3 regions of the Paenibacillus sp. FSL R7-0026 genome follow, and region 2 is predicted to be linked to each of the others. Evidence: a T-box and tRNA genes for the amino acid it is inferred to sense, from the RefSeq annotation. Region 2 holds a T-box; the other regions hold tRNA genes.

Evidence for each region. The T-box of region 2 lies ahead of tyrS (tyrosine--tRNA ligase). A T-box ahead of a tRNA ligase gene usually reads a tRNA of that ligase, here a tRNA-Tyr.
Region 1: it has a tRNA-Tyr gene. The T-box ahead of tyrS (tyrosine--tRNA ligase) is inferred to sense a tRNA for this amino acid. The anticodon was not compared.
Region 3: it has a tRNA-Tyr gene. The T-box ahead of tyrS (tyrosine--tRNA ligase) is inferred to sense a tRNA for this amino acid. The anticodon was not compared.

What each region holds. Positions count from the first base shown of each region.
Region 1 covers NZ_JBBORG010000001.1:5,443,473-5,446,720, forward strand. The annotation lists gene MKY44_RS23845 (class I SAM-dependent methyltransferase) at 1-770, opposite strand, end outside; tRNA gene MKY44_RS23850 (tRNA-Leu) at 954-1,032, opposite strand; tRNA gene MKY44_RS23855 (tRNA-Cys) at 1,039-1,112, opposite strand; tRNA gene MKY44_RS23860 (tRNA-Gly) at 1,119-1,193, opposite strand; tRNA gene MKY44_RS23865 (tRNA-Gln) at 1,198-1,272, opposite strand; tRNA gene MKY44_RS23870 (tRNA-His) at 1,295-1,367, opposite strand; tRNA gene MKY44_RS23875 (tRNA-Trp) at 1,397-1,470, opposite strand; tRNA gene MKY44_RS23880 (tRNA-Tyr) at 1,478-1,563, opposite strand; tRNA gene MKY44_RS23885 (tRNA-Thr) at 1,573-1,648, opposite strand; tRNA gene MKY44_RS23890 (tRNA-Phe) at 1,669-1,744, opposite strand; tRNA gene MKY44_RS23895 (tRNA-Asp) at 1,840-1,917, opposite strand; tRNA gene MKY44_RS23900 (tRNA-Met) at 1,945-2,018, opposite strand; tRNA gene MKY44_RS23905 (tRNA-Val) at 2,035-2,110, opposite strand; tRNA gene MKY44_RS23910 (tRNA-Glu) at 2,117-2,188, opposite strand; tRNA gene MKY44_RS23915 (tRNA-Ser) at 2,206-2,297, opposite strand; tRNA gene MKY44_RS23920 (tRNA-Asn) at 2,301-2,376, opposite strand; rRNA gene MKY44_RS23925 (23S ribosomal RNA) at 2,443-3,248, opposite strand, start outside.
Region 2 covers NZ_JBBORG010000001.1:3,762,360-3,765,607, reverse strand. The annotation lists gene MKY44_RS16600 (protein adenylyltransferase SelO) at 1-377, shown strand, start outside; gene MKY44_RS16595 (Imm63 family immunity protein) at 469-912, shown strand; gene MKY44_RS16590 (DMP19 family protein) at 933-1,361, shown strand; T-box leader at 1,482-1,709, shown strand; gene tyrS (tyrosine--tRNA ligase) at 1,826-3,088, shown strand; gene MKY44_RS16580 (YxcD family protein) at 3,244-3,248, opposite strand, start outside.
Region 3 covers NZ_JBBORG010000001.1:322,952-326,199, reverse strand. The annotation lists gene iolD (3D-(3,5/4)-trihydroxycyclohexane-1,2-dione acylhydrolase (decyclizing)) at 1-792, opposite strand, end outside; tRNA gene MKY44_RS01540 (tRNA-Gly) at 1,184-1,254, opposite strand; tRNA gene MKY44_RS01535 (tRNA-Pro) at 1,265-1,338, opposite strand; tRNA gene MKY44_RS01530 (tRNA-Leu) at 1,346-1,424, opposite strand; tRNA gene MKY44_RS01525 (tRNA-Arg) at 1,442-1,518, opposite strand; tRNA gene MKY44_RS01520 (tRNA-Gly) at 1,526-1,600, opposite strand; tRNA gene MKY44_RS01515 (tRNA-Leu) at 1,611-1,691, opposite strand; tRNA gene MKY44_RS01510 (tRNA-Lys) at 1,698-1,773, opposite strand; tRNA gene MKY44_RS01505 (tRNA-Tyr) at 1,784-1,869, opposite strand; tRNA gene MKY44_RS01500 (tRNA-Thr) at 1,879-1,954, opposite strand; tRNA gene MKY44_RS01495 (tRNA-Phe) at 1,975-2,050, opposite strand; tRNA gene MKY44_RS01490 (tRNA-Asp) at 2,068-2,145, opposite strand; tRNA gene MKY44_RS01485 (tRNA-Met) at 2,171-2,244, opposite strand; tRNA gene MKY44_RS01480 (tRNA-Val) at 2,261-2,336, opposite strand; tRNA gene MKY44_RS01475 (tRNA-Glu) at 2,459-2,530, opposite strand; tRNA gene MKY44_RS01470 (tRNA-Asn) at 2,535-2,610, opposite strand; tRNA gene MKY44_RS01465 (tRNA-Ala) at 2,612-2,687, opposite strand; tRNA gene MKY44_RS01460 (tRNA-Ile) at 2,722-2,795, opposite strand; rRNA gene rrf (5S ribosomal RNA) at 2,834-2,950, opposite strand; rRNA gene MKY44_RS01450 (23S ribosomal RNA) at 3,032-3,248, opposite strand, start outside.

The DNA of each region.
Region 1 (3,248 bases), 1.7 Mb from region 2:
GGTAACTCATACGTATTAAGCCATTCTGGCAGCTTCTCGATAATCTCTTCCACCGGTACTTCAAATGAGTTAACTTCTCTCGTAATGATCATGGTGTATGAATAACCCTTCAAATACAGCAACTGTTGAATATATCCCATATCACCGGCCTTATATGAAGAAGTTACACCCAGTACATCCTTAAGTTCTTCCATTAGTGTGTGTTCCTTCTGTCCCGCCATAGTGCTTATATATACATACTTCCGGGCACAGTTGATCGCCATCTCAATCGTTTCCCAATCCGACATTGCTGGACACATGGATGCAAATGCAAAGTCATATTTCTTCTCCCAGCCTTTATCCTGAATGGAGATTTCCTCATATCGTTCGTTTACGATTTCGATATTGGATTCCAGAGCTGAAGGTATCGTCTCTTTCATAAGGGAGACAAGCAACTCAGAAGGCTCAACTGCGGTCACACTTGCCCCCTTTTCTGCAAAAGGAATGGTAAATATGCCTGAAGCGGCTCCAATGTCCAAAATGGATAACCCTGCGAATTCCACACCCTGGTTTTCAATCCAGCCCATAATGCGTTCAGAACGCTGCTTTCCTTCTTCAGTGAACGACTGTGCATGATAATCTCTTGCCCATCGCTCAAATACTTCTTCTGTATTAAATGGTGCGCTTTTCTTCTTATATTTTGAACTTCTCGGACCATTCTTCCATGCCTCTTCCCATACAGAAAGATCAAATAACAGATCGGTATCCGAAACATTTTTTCCATTAGTCACTCTACTTCACTCCTCCATATTAAAGACTTTACTTATCTACAATATACTGAATATAATTATACGTCAATCTTTATTAACGTCCATCTTCTCTTACTCTAGATTTTCTTACTGCACATAAATCATTTCATATGAAATAAAAATAGCCCTACACATTGCATAAGCAACATGTAGGGCTATTCAATATACCGGCGAGAGGACTCGAACCTCCACGGTTTCCCACTCGATTTTGAGTCGAGCGCGTCTGCCATTCCGCCACGCCGGCATATGCTGGAGGCGCCACCCAGATTCGAACTGGGGATAAAGCTTTTGCAGAGCTGTGCCTTACCACTTGGCTATGGCGCCATATTTTGGAGCGGACGACGGGAATCGAACCCGCGACCCTCGCCTTGGCAAGGCGATGCTCTACCGCTGAGCCACGTCCGCATAATGGCTGGGGATATAGGATTTGAACCTATGCATGACGGAGTCAAAGTCCGTTGCCTTACCGCTTGGCTAATCCCCAATAAAAAATGAAAAAACAAAGGGGCGATCGAGGGGAATTGAACCCCCGAATGCCGGATCCACAAACCGGTGCGTTAACCACTTCGCCACGATCGCCACAAAAGGTTATTTTCTAAAAAGTTAATTGGCAGGGGCAGCAGGAATTGAACCCACACCAACGGTTTTGGAGACCGTTGTTCTACCTTTAAACTATGCCCCTATAAAACTGGTGGAGGATGATGGATTCGAACCACCGAACCCGTACGGGAGCAGATTTACAGTCTGATGCGTTTGGCCACTTCGCTAATCCTCCAGGATTACATGGTGCCGGCGAGAGGACTTGAACCCCCAACCTACTGATTACAAGTCAGTTGCTCTACCAGTTGAGCTACACCGGCATATTAAATTATTTTAAAAATGGTGGCTCGGGACGGAATCGAACCGCCGACACGAGGATTTTCAGTCCTCTGCTCTACCGACTGAGCTACCGAGCCATAATAAAGTCTAATCTTAATTCCTTACACTTTATATAGGGCATCAGTGCCATACAGCAGATGTAGTGAACAGTTTGCCTCATGTAAAGATTAAATGGCGGAACCGACGGGATTCGAACCCGCGATCTCCTGCGTGACAGGCAGGCATGTTAGGCCAACTACACCACGGTTCCAGATCACTTTCTCAAAGGAAAGTATAATTGCGGGGGCAGGATTTGAACCTGCGGCCTTCGGGTTATGAGCCCGACGAGCTACCGGGCTGCTCCACCCCGCGTCGTTATAAAATTATATGGTGGAGGCTGAGGGGATCGAACCCCCGACCCTCTGCTTGTAAGGCAGATGCTCTCCCAGCTGAGCTAAGCCTCCATATTATGACCCGTAGGGGATTCGAACCCCTGTTACCTCCGTGAAAGGGAGGTGTCTTAACCCCTTGACCAACGGGCCTTGCTAAAAAAATTATCTGGCGGAGAGAGAGGGATTCGAACCCTCGAGACGCTTGTGACGCCTACACGATTTCCAATCGTGCTCCTTCGGCCAGCTCGGACACCTCTCCATATGGCTCCCCGAACAGGGCTCGAACCTGTGACAACTCGATTAACAGTCGAGTGCTCTACCAACTGAGCTATCAGGGAATATGCTTCAGAGATCGTTCTCTGAAAACTAGATTCGAAACGAAACATGCGAATTACAACTTGCTATTGGATAAGCCCTCGACCGATTAGTACTGGTCAGCTCCATGCATTGCTGCACTTCCACCCCCAGCCTATCTACCTCGTCGTCTTCAAGGGGTCTTACATACTGGGAAATCTCATCTTGAGGGGGGCTTCACGCTTAGATGCTTTCAGCGTTTATCCCGTCCGTACATAGCTACCCAGCGGTGCTCCTGGCGGAACAACTGGTACACCAGCGGTACGTCCATCCCGGTCCTCTCGTACTAAGGACAGCTCCTCTCAAATTTCCTACGCCCACGACAGATAGGGACCGAACTGTCTCACGACGTTCTGAACCCAGCTCGCGTACCGCTTTAATGGGCGAACAGCCCAACCCTTGGGACCTACTTCAGCCCCAGGATGCGATGAGCCGACATCGAGGTGCCAAACCTCCCCGTCGATGTGGACTCTTGGGGGAGATAAGCCTGTTATCCCCAGGGTAGCTTTTATCCGTTGAGCGATGGCCCTTCCATGCGGTACCACCGGATCACTAAGCCCGACTTTCGTCCCTGCTCGACTTGTAGGTCTCGCAGTCAAGCTCCCTTATGCCTTTGCACTCTTCGAATGATTTCCAACCATTCTGAGGGAACCTTTGGGCGCCTCCGTTACTCTTTAGGAGGCGACCGCCCCAGTCAAACTGCCCACCTGACACTGTCCCCGCACCGGATTACGGTACCAGGTTAGAACCTAGATACGATCAGGGTGGTATCCCAACGTTGCCTCCACACAAGCTGGCGCTCATGCTTCAAAGGCTCCCACCTATCCTGTACAGATCGTACCCAAATTCAATATCA
Region 2 (3,248 bases):
AACTCATGGAGAAGCATAGTGCAGATTACACCAATACGTTCCTGGCTTTGACTTTTGATACATTGGAAGGGACAGCTTTGTTTGGCACGACAGAATTTGCTGAATGGCATGAGCGGTGGCAAGCAAGATTGGACAGACAGCAAGAGGAGAAGGAAGTCTCTCGGCAGTTGATGAGAACGAACAATCCAGCGGTCATCCCCCGCAATCATCGGGTCGAGGAAGCCCTTGAGCAAGCGGAGAACCACGGAGATCTTAGCGTGATGCAGAAGCTTTTGGCAGTTCTTTCAGACCCGTTCGCGCACTCACCTGAGCAGGCTGAATATGCCGAACTGCCTGCACAGTGCAATACTTCGTATCAGACTTTTTGTGGGACCTGATTGAACAGTATGGAAGAAGAGGCTGCCTTCGGCAGCTTTTTCATTTTTTCATTCTGTCTTCGACGTTACTTTTATAGAGGCAGGTGCATTCATGTCCAACATGTTAAGCAAAGAACAATTGGCAGACATCCTTTTACAGCTTTTAGAGCGTACGTCTTTCCCTAGGGAACAGATGCAGAACTATGTTAACCGCTTGTTTGAGAGCTTTAAATGGGATGGGGTGCCCTATGTAGAGACTGGAGAAGATACGTATATCGTACGAATATACGAACGTGGTCTCGTCTCATTGGAGAAACGGGTGAAACAGCCGGATGAAGTCATCTATTGGTTGCTGGAAGATATTATTTTCACCGCGACGCATGTAGGGTTGTTGGAAAGACATGGCGTGGATAATAAAGAGACGCATTTGAACTATACAAATGATGTGATGAAGGAACTAAACAGGGGTGTTCAGGAAGCCTTCCAGCAGATCGGTGATCCGTATTTACATTGGCATCAGACGGGTAAACGTCAGGAGTTAGAGGGCATGAAATAAATAAAAATGAGGTGTGTTACGTGAGCGAGCAAGATATTAATGATGTATGGTATGACTATGCTGTGTTATTTGTCAAAAAAAAGAATGAATCTGAACAGGGCTGGGCTTCGTTGACTTCGAACGAGCAGGACATTGTTGCTTTATGGCTGTTAGAGGCGGATATCTTTAACGGCGGTTTTATACAGTTTTTCTGTAACTGGGGGGAAGAGGTATACCGTTACGCGTTGCGGGCATTACATACCATTGGTGCGACTCAAGTCGTGGAGATTATAACGTCAGCATACGGCTGCATGGAGCATCTGAAAGAGGATGAAAGGCTTACTGAACTGTGGGATATTCCTAAATTACTGACAAAGGAACAAGAGGACCAGTTAGATGCGCTGGATCAGCAATTTTGGAACAATGAGGATCAGATTGCGGAGAAAGCCTATGGTTATTATCACGGATAATTGAACATGATGATTATATAATCTGGTTTCAATTATGCATCCGATCTTCTGTTCAAAGATTGCATACTTGGTCTTGCAATGACTGAGACGTTCGGCTATACTTGCTATAAATTGAATACATGAATCACGTTGATAGAGCGCAGTAGCGGCTTTGTCCCTGTTACAGAAAGTCAGGGGTTGATGGAACCTGATACATACAAGGGCTGCGAATTACACTCTGGAGTACTTGGGTAATGCCAAGCGGATGGGCAAACGATATATTGCCAAAAGTGGTATGGATAACGTGTTAAGCTCACGTGTTGTCCATGCAATTTGGGTGGTACCACGGTTATGATAATCGTCCCTGTGTCTAATGAAGACAAGGAGGCGATTTTTTTGTGTCCAAAAAAGCCGCTCCAGGGTGTTATTTCGTAATTTAACGTAGATCATGACTGAATCTTGAGGATAGAAAAGGGGTTATACAAATGAATATTATTGATGAACTACAGTGGCGTGACGCTATTAACCAGCAGACGGATGCAGAGGGACTGCGTGAGTTGACTGAAACCAAATCAATCTCACTGTACTGCGGCGTTGACCCTACGGGGGATAGCATGCATATCGGACATCTCATTCCATTCATGATGCTGAAACGTTTTCAACTGGCAGGACATCGTCCAGTCATTCTGATTGGTGGAGCTACAGGCACGATTGGTGACCCAAGTGGTCGTCAGGCAGAGCGTTCTCTGCAAACGATGGAGCAAGTGCAGGAGAATGTGGATGCACTGACAGCGCAGATGAAAAAGTTGTTCGTAACAGATGGCGATAATCAGGTTCGCATGGTGAACAACTACGATTGGACACACAAAATCAATGTGATTGAATTCTTGCGTGACTACGGTAAAAACTTTAACCTCAACACCATGCTGGCTAAGGATGTAGTTGCGAGCAGACTGGAGGGCGGAATCTCGTTCACCGAGTTTTCCTACCAGATCCTTCAATCACTCGACTACCTGCACCTGTTCCAAAACGAAGATGTACAGCTTCAAATCGGCGGTTCTGATCAATGGGGGAATATCACGAGTGGTCTTGATCTGATTCGTAAAAAAGAAGGATCTGAAGCGAAGGCGTACGGTCTGACCATACCGCTCATGCTCAAATCCGACGGTACGAAATTTGGTAAAACAGCTGGCGGAGCAATCTGGCTTGATCCGAACAAAACGACACCATTTGAATTCTACCAGTTCTGGGCGAATACAGATGACCGTGATGTGATCAAATACTTGAAATACTTTACCTTCCTGAGCAAAGAAGAAATTGAAGCTTTGGCTGAAAAGGTAGAGACAGAACCGCACAGACGTGAAGCACAGAAAGCACTCGCGGAAGAAATGACAAAATTTGTTCACGGCGAAGAAATGCTCGAACAGGCTAAACGTATTACAGCGGCGCTGTTCAGTGGTGATATCCGTTCCCTAACAGCAGATGAAATCGAGCAGGGTTTCAAGGAAATGCCAACATTCGAAACGGACGGCGAAGCGAAAAATATCGTCGACTGGCTCGTAGATCTGGGGTTGGAGCCATCCAAACGCCAGGCGCGTGAGGATGTCACTAAAGGCGCGATCTCCATGAACGGTGAGAAAATCACAGAGCTTGAATTCACAGTCTCGGCAGAGCATGCCATTGGCGGTAAATTCATCATTATACGTAAAGGTAAGAAGAACTACAGCCTGGTTAAACTTCAATCGTAGTTTCCAAGAATTAGAACGTAACACAGAGACGTATAGAGACTATAATAGACACACAAATAAAGCTACAAATACAGAAAAAAAAGACCGCCTTCCATCTCTGTCAGGCGACAGAGGGGAGGCGGTCTTTCGTATATCAGGCCAGTGACTGACCTATCTTATT
Region 3 (3,248 bases), 3.4 Mb from region 2:
CTGCGTTTCGGCGATCGGAATACCAAATGCCTCGGCGAACTCCACGAGCTGGGCGGATGCCTCAGAGTACAACACACCGCCGCCTGCAACGAGCAGCGGCTTTCTGCCTCGGGCAATCTGCTCCGTTGCCCGTTCAATGGCTGCCTGTACCGGGGGGCGACGATCCAGATAATGTACTTTGCGGGCAAAGAACGATTCCGGGTAATCGTACGCCTCTGCCTGCACATCCTGCGGCAGTGCGAGCGTTACTGCTCCTGTCTCTGCTGGATCAGTTAGCACACGCATGGCCTGTGTAACAGCAATCATCAACTGTTCAGGACGAACGATGCGATCCCAGTATTTACTGACGGCTTTGAATGGATCAGTGGCTGAGATTGTATAATCACTGCTCACTTCCAACTGCTGAAGTACCGGGTCTGGTTCCCGTGTAGCAAAGTTATCTCCTGGAAGCAATAAAACCGGAATCCGGTTCACTGTTGCAGTAGCTGCCGCTGTGATCATATTCAAAGCACCAGGTCCAATAGATGTTGTACATGCATAGATCTGTCTACGGTTCTTCTGCTTGGCATAAGCCGCTGCCGTATGCACCATGCCTTGTTCGTTCTTGCCTTGCATATACGTCAGGCTTCCCGGACTGCGCTCCAGCGCTTCTCCAATGCCTGTTACATTGCCATGTCCAAAAATACCGATGATTCCCTTCACAAACTTGGTTTCCACCCCGTCAACCGAGATATATTGCTGATCCAGGTATCGAAGCAGTGCCTGAGCCATCGTCAGTCGAATTGTTTTCATGAATTGATCGCCGTCCTTTCCTTTACGGGTTAAGCGCTTAATCTACGTTAAGTTTAAGCGCCTTACCCCTAAAGGTTAAGCGCTTAATTGATATGGTATTACAGGTTAATGATTTACGCAAGCTATTTTTGTAAGCGTTTTTATAAATTGTAATAAAGAAAAAATATTCTTGTGTTCGAACATGTGTCAGACCTTCTCTATTTGAACACTTCTACAATGACTAAGAACAGATTTAAATGAGGGGGAATATATCGTGAGGATGGGATACATGCTGGTACATGATAATCAGCCAAATAATCCGTGATCTTTGTATAAAATCATGATCAATATGCCTGTGAATGAAAAAAAAGAAAGAGACGGTGAATATCATCTCTTTCTTTTTCAATATATAAGCGGGTGATGGGAATCGAACCCACGCTATTAGCTTGGAAGGCTAAAGTTCTACCATTGAACTACACCCGCATAACAACAATCGGGATGACACGATTTGAACATGCGACCCCCTGGTCCCAAACCAGGTGCTCTACCAAGCTGAGCTACATCCCGTTATCTATACCGGCGAGAGGACTCGAACCTCCACGGTTTCCCACTCGATTTTGAGTCGAGCGCGTCTGCCATTCCGCCACGCCGGCAAAATATGAAGTTATAATGGCGCGCCCTGAGAGATTCGAACTCCCGGCCTTTTGATTCGTAGTCAAACGCTCTATCCAGCTGAGCTAAGGGCGCAAAATATTGGAGCGGAAGACGGGAATCGAACCCGCGACCCTCGCCTTGGCAAGGCGATGCTCTACCGCTGAGCCACTTCCGCAAATAAAGGATGCGCGTGGAGGGACTTGAACCCCCACGTCAAAGACGCTAGATCCTAAGTCTAGTGCGTCTGCCAATTCCGCCACACGCGCATATAATGGTGAGTCATGAAGGGCTCGAACCTTCGACACCCTGATTAAAAGTCAGGTGCTCTACCAACTGAGCTAATGACTCATAGAAAAACTGGTGGAGGATGATGGATTCGAACCACCGAACCCGTACGGGAGCAGATTTACAGTCTGATGCGTTTGGCCGCTTCGCTAATCCTCCAGGATTACATGGTGCCGGCGAGAGGACTTGAACCCCCAACCTACTGATTACAAGTCAGTTGCTCTACCAGTTGAGCTACACCGGCGTATTACATGGTGTTATAAATGGTGGCTCGGGACGGAATCGAACCGCCGACACGAGGATTTTCAGTCCTCTGCTCTACCGACTGAGCTACCGAGCCTTACTAGAATAAAAAAATGGCGGAACCGACGGGATTCGAACCCGCGATCTCCTGCGTGACAGGCAGGCATGTTAGGCCAACTACACCACGGTTCCAGATCACTTTCTCAAGGAAAGCTAATTGCGGGGGCAGGATTTGAACCTGCGGCCTTCGGGTTATGAGCCCGACGAGCTACCGGGCTGCTCCACCCCGCGTCGTTATAAAGTTATATGGTGGAGGCTGAGGGGATCGAACCCCCGACCCTCTGCTTGTAAGGCAGATGCTCTCCCAGCTGAGCTAAGCCTCCATAATATGACCCGTAGGGGATACTCTCACTTCGTTCGAGACTGCGAAGCAGTTGCTAACGAAGTTCATCCTCCGACGAACCTTTGGGATTCTCATCCCTTGTTGAAGCAATAGGTATTGCTATGACCCGTAGGGGATTCGAACCCCTGTTACCTCCGTGAAAGGGAGGTGTCTTAACCCCTTGACCAACGGGCCTTACTGGCTCCCCGAACAGGGCTCGAACCTGTGACAACTCGATTAACAGTCGAGTGCTCTACCAACTGAGCTATCAGGGAATGGTGGAGCCAAGCGGGATCGAACCGCTGACCTCCTGCTTGCAAGGCAGGCGCTCTCCCAGCTGAGCTATGGCCCCATACTCTGGTGTATTTCTTGTTTTGGTCTTGCTATGGGCCCTGGTGGACTCGAACCACCGGCCTCACCCTTATCAGAGGTGCGCTCTAACCAACTGAGCTAAGGGCCCTTATCAATTTTCGAAAAAAAATACCCCAATGGGGTTTCGCTTGGCGGCGTCCTACTCTCCCAGGACCCTGCGGTCCAAGTACCATCGGCGCTAGAGGGCTTAACGGTCGTGTTCGGGATGGGTACGTGTGGAACCCCTCCGCCATCGCCACCAAACGCATAGCTTAGCTTACATTTCAGAGTGTTGTTCTCTGAAAACTAGATTCGAAACGAAACATGCGAATTATCACTTGCTATTTGGATAAGCCCTCGACCGATTAGTACTGGTCAGCTCCATGCATTGCTGCACTTCCACCCCCAGCCTATCTACCTCGTCGTCTTCAAGGGGTCTTACATACTGGGAAATCTCATCTTGAGGGGGGCTTCACGCTTAGATGCTTTCAGCGTTTATCCCGTCCGTACATAGCTACCCAGCGGTGCTCCTGGCGGAACAACTGGTACACCAGCGGTACGT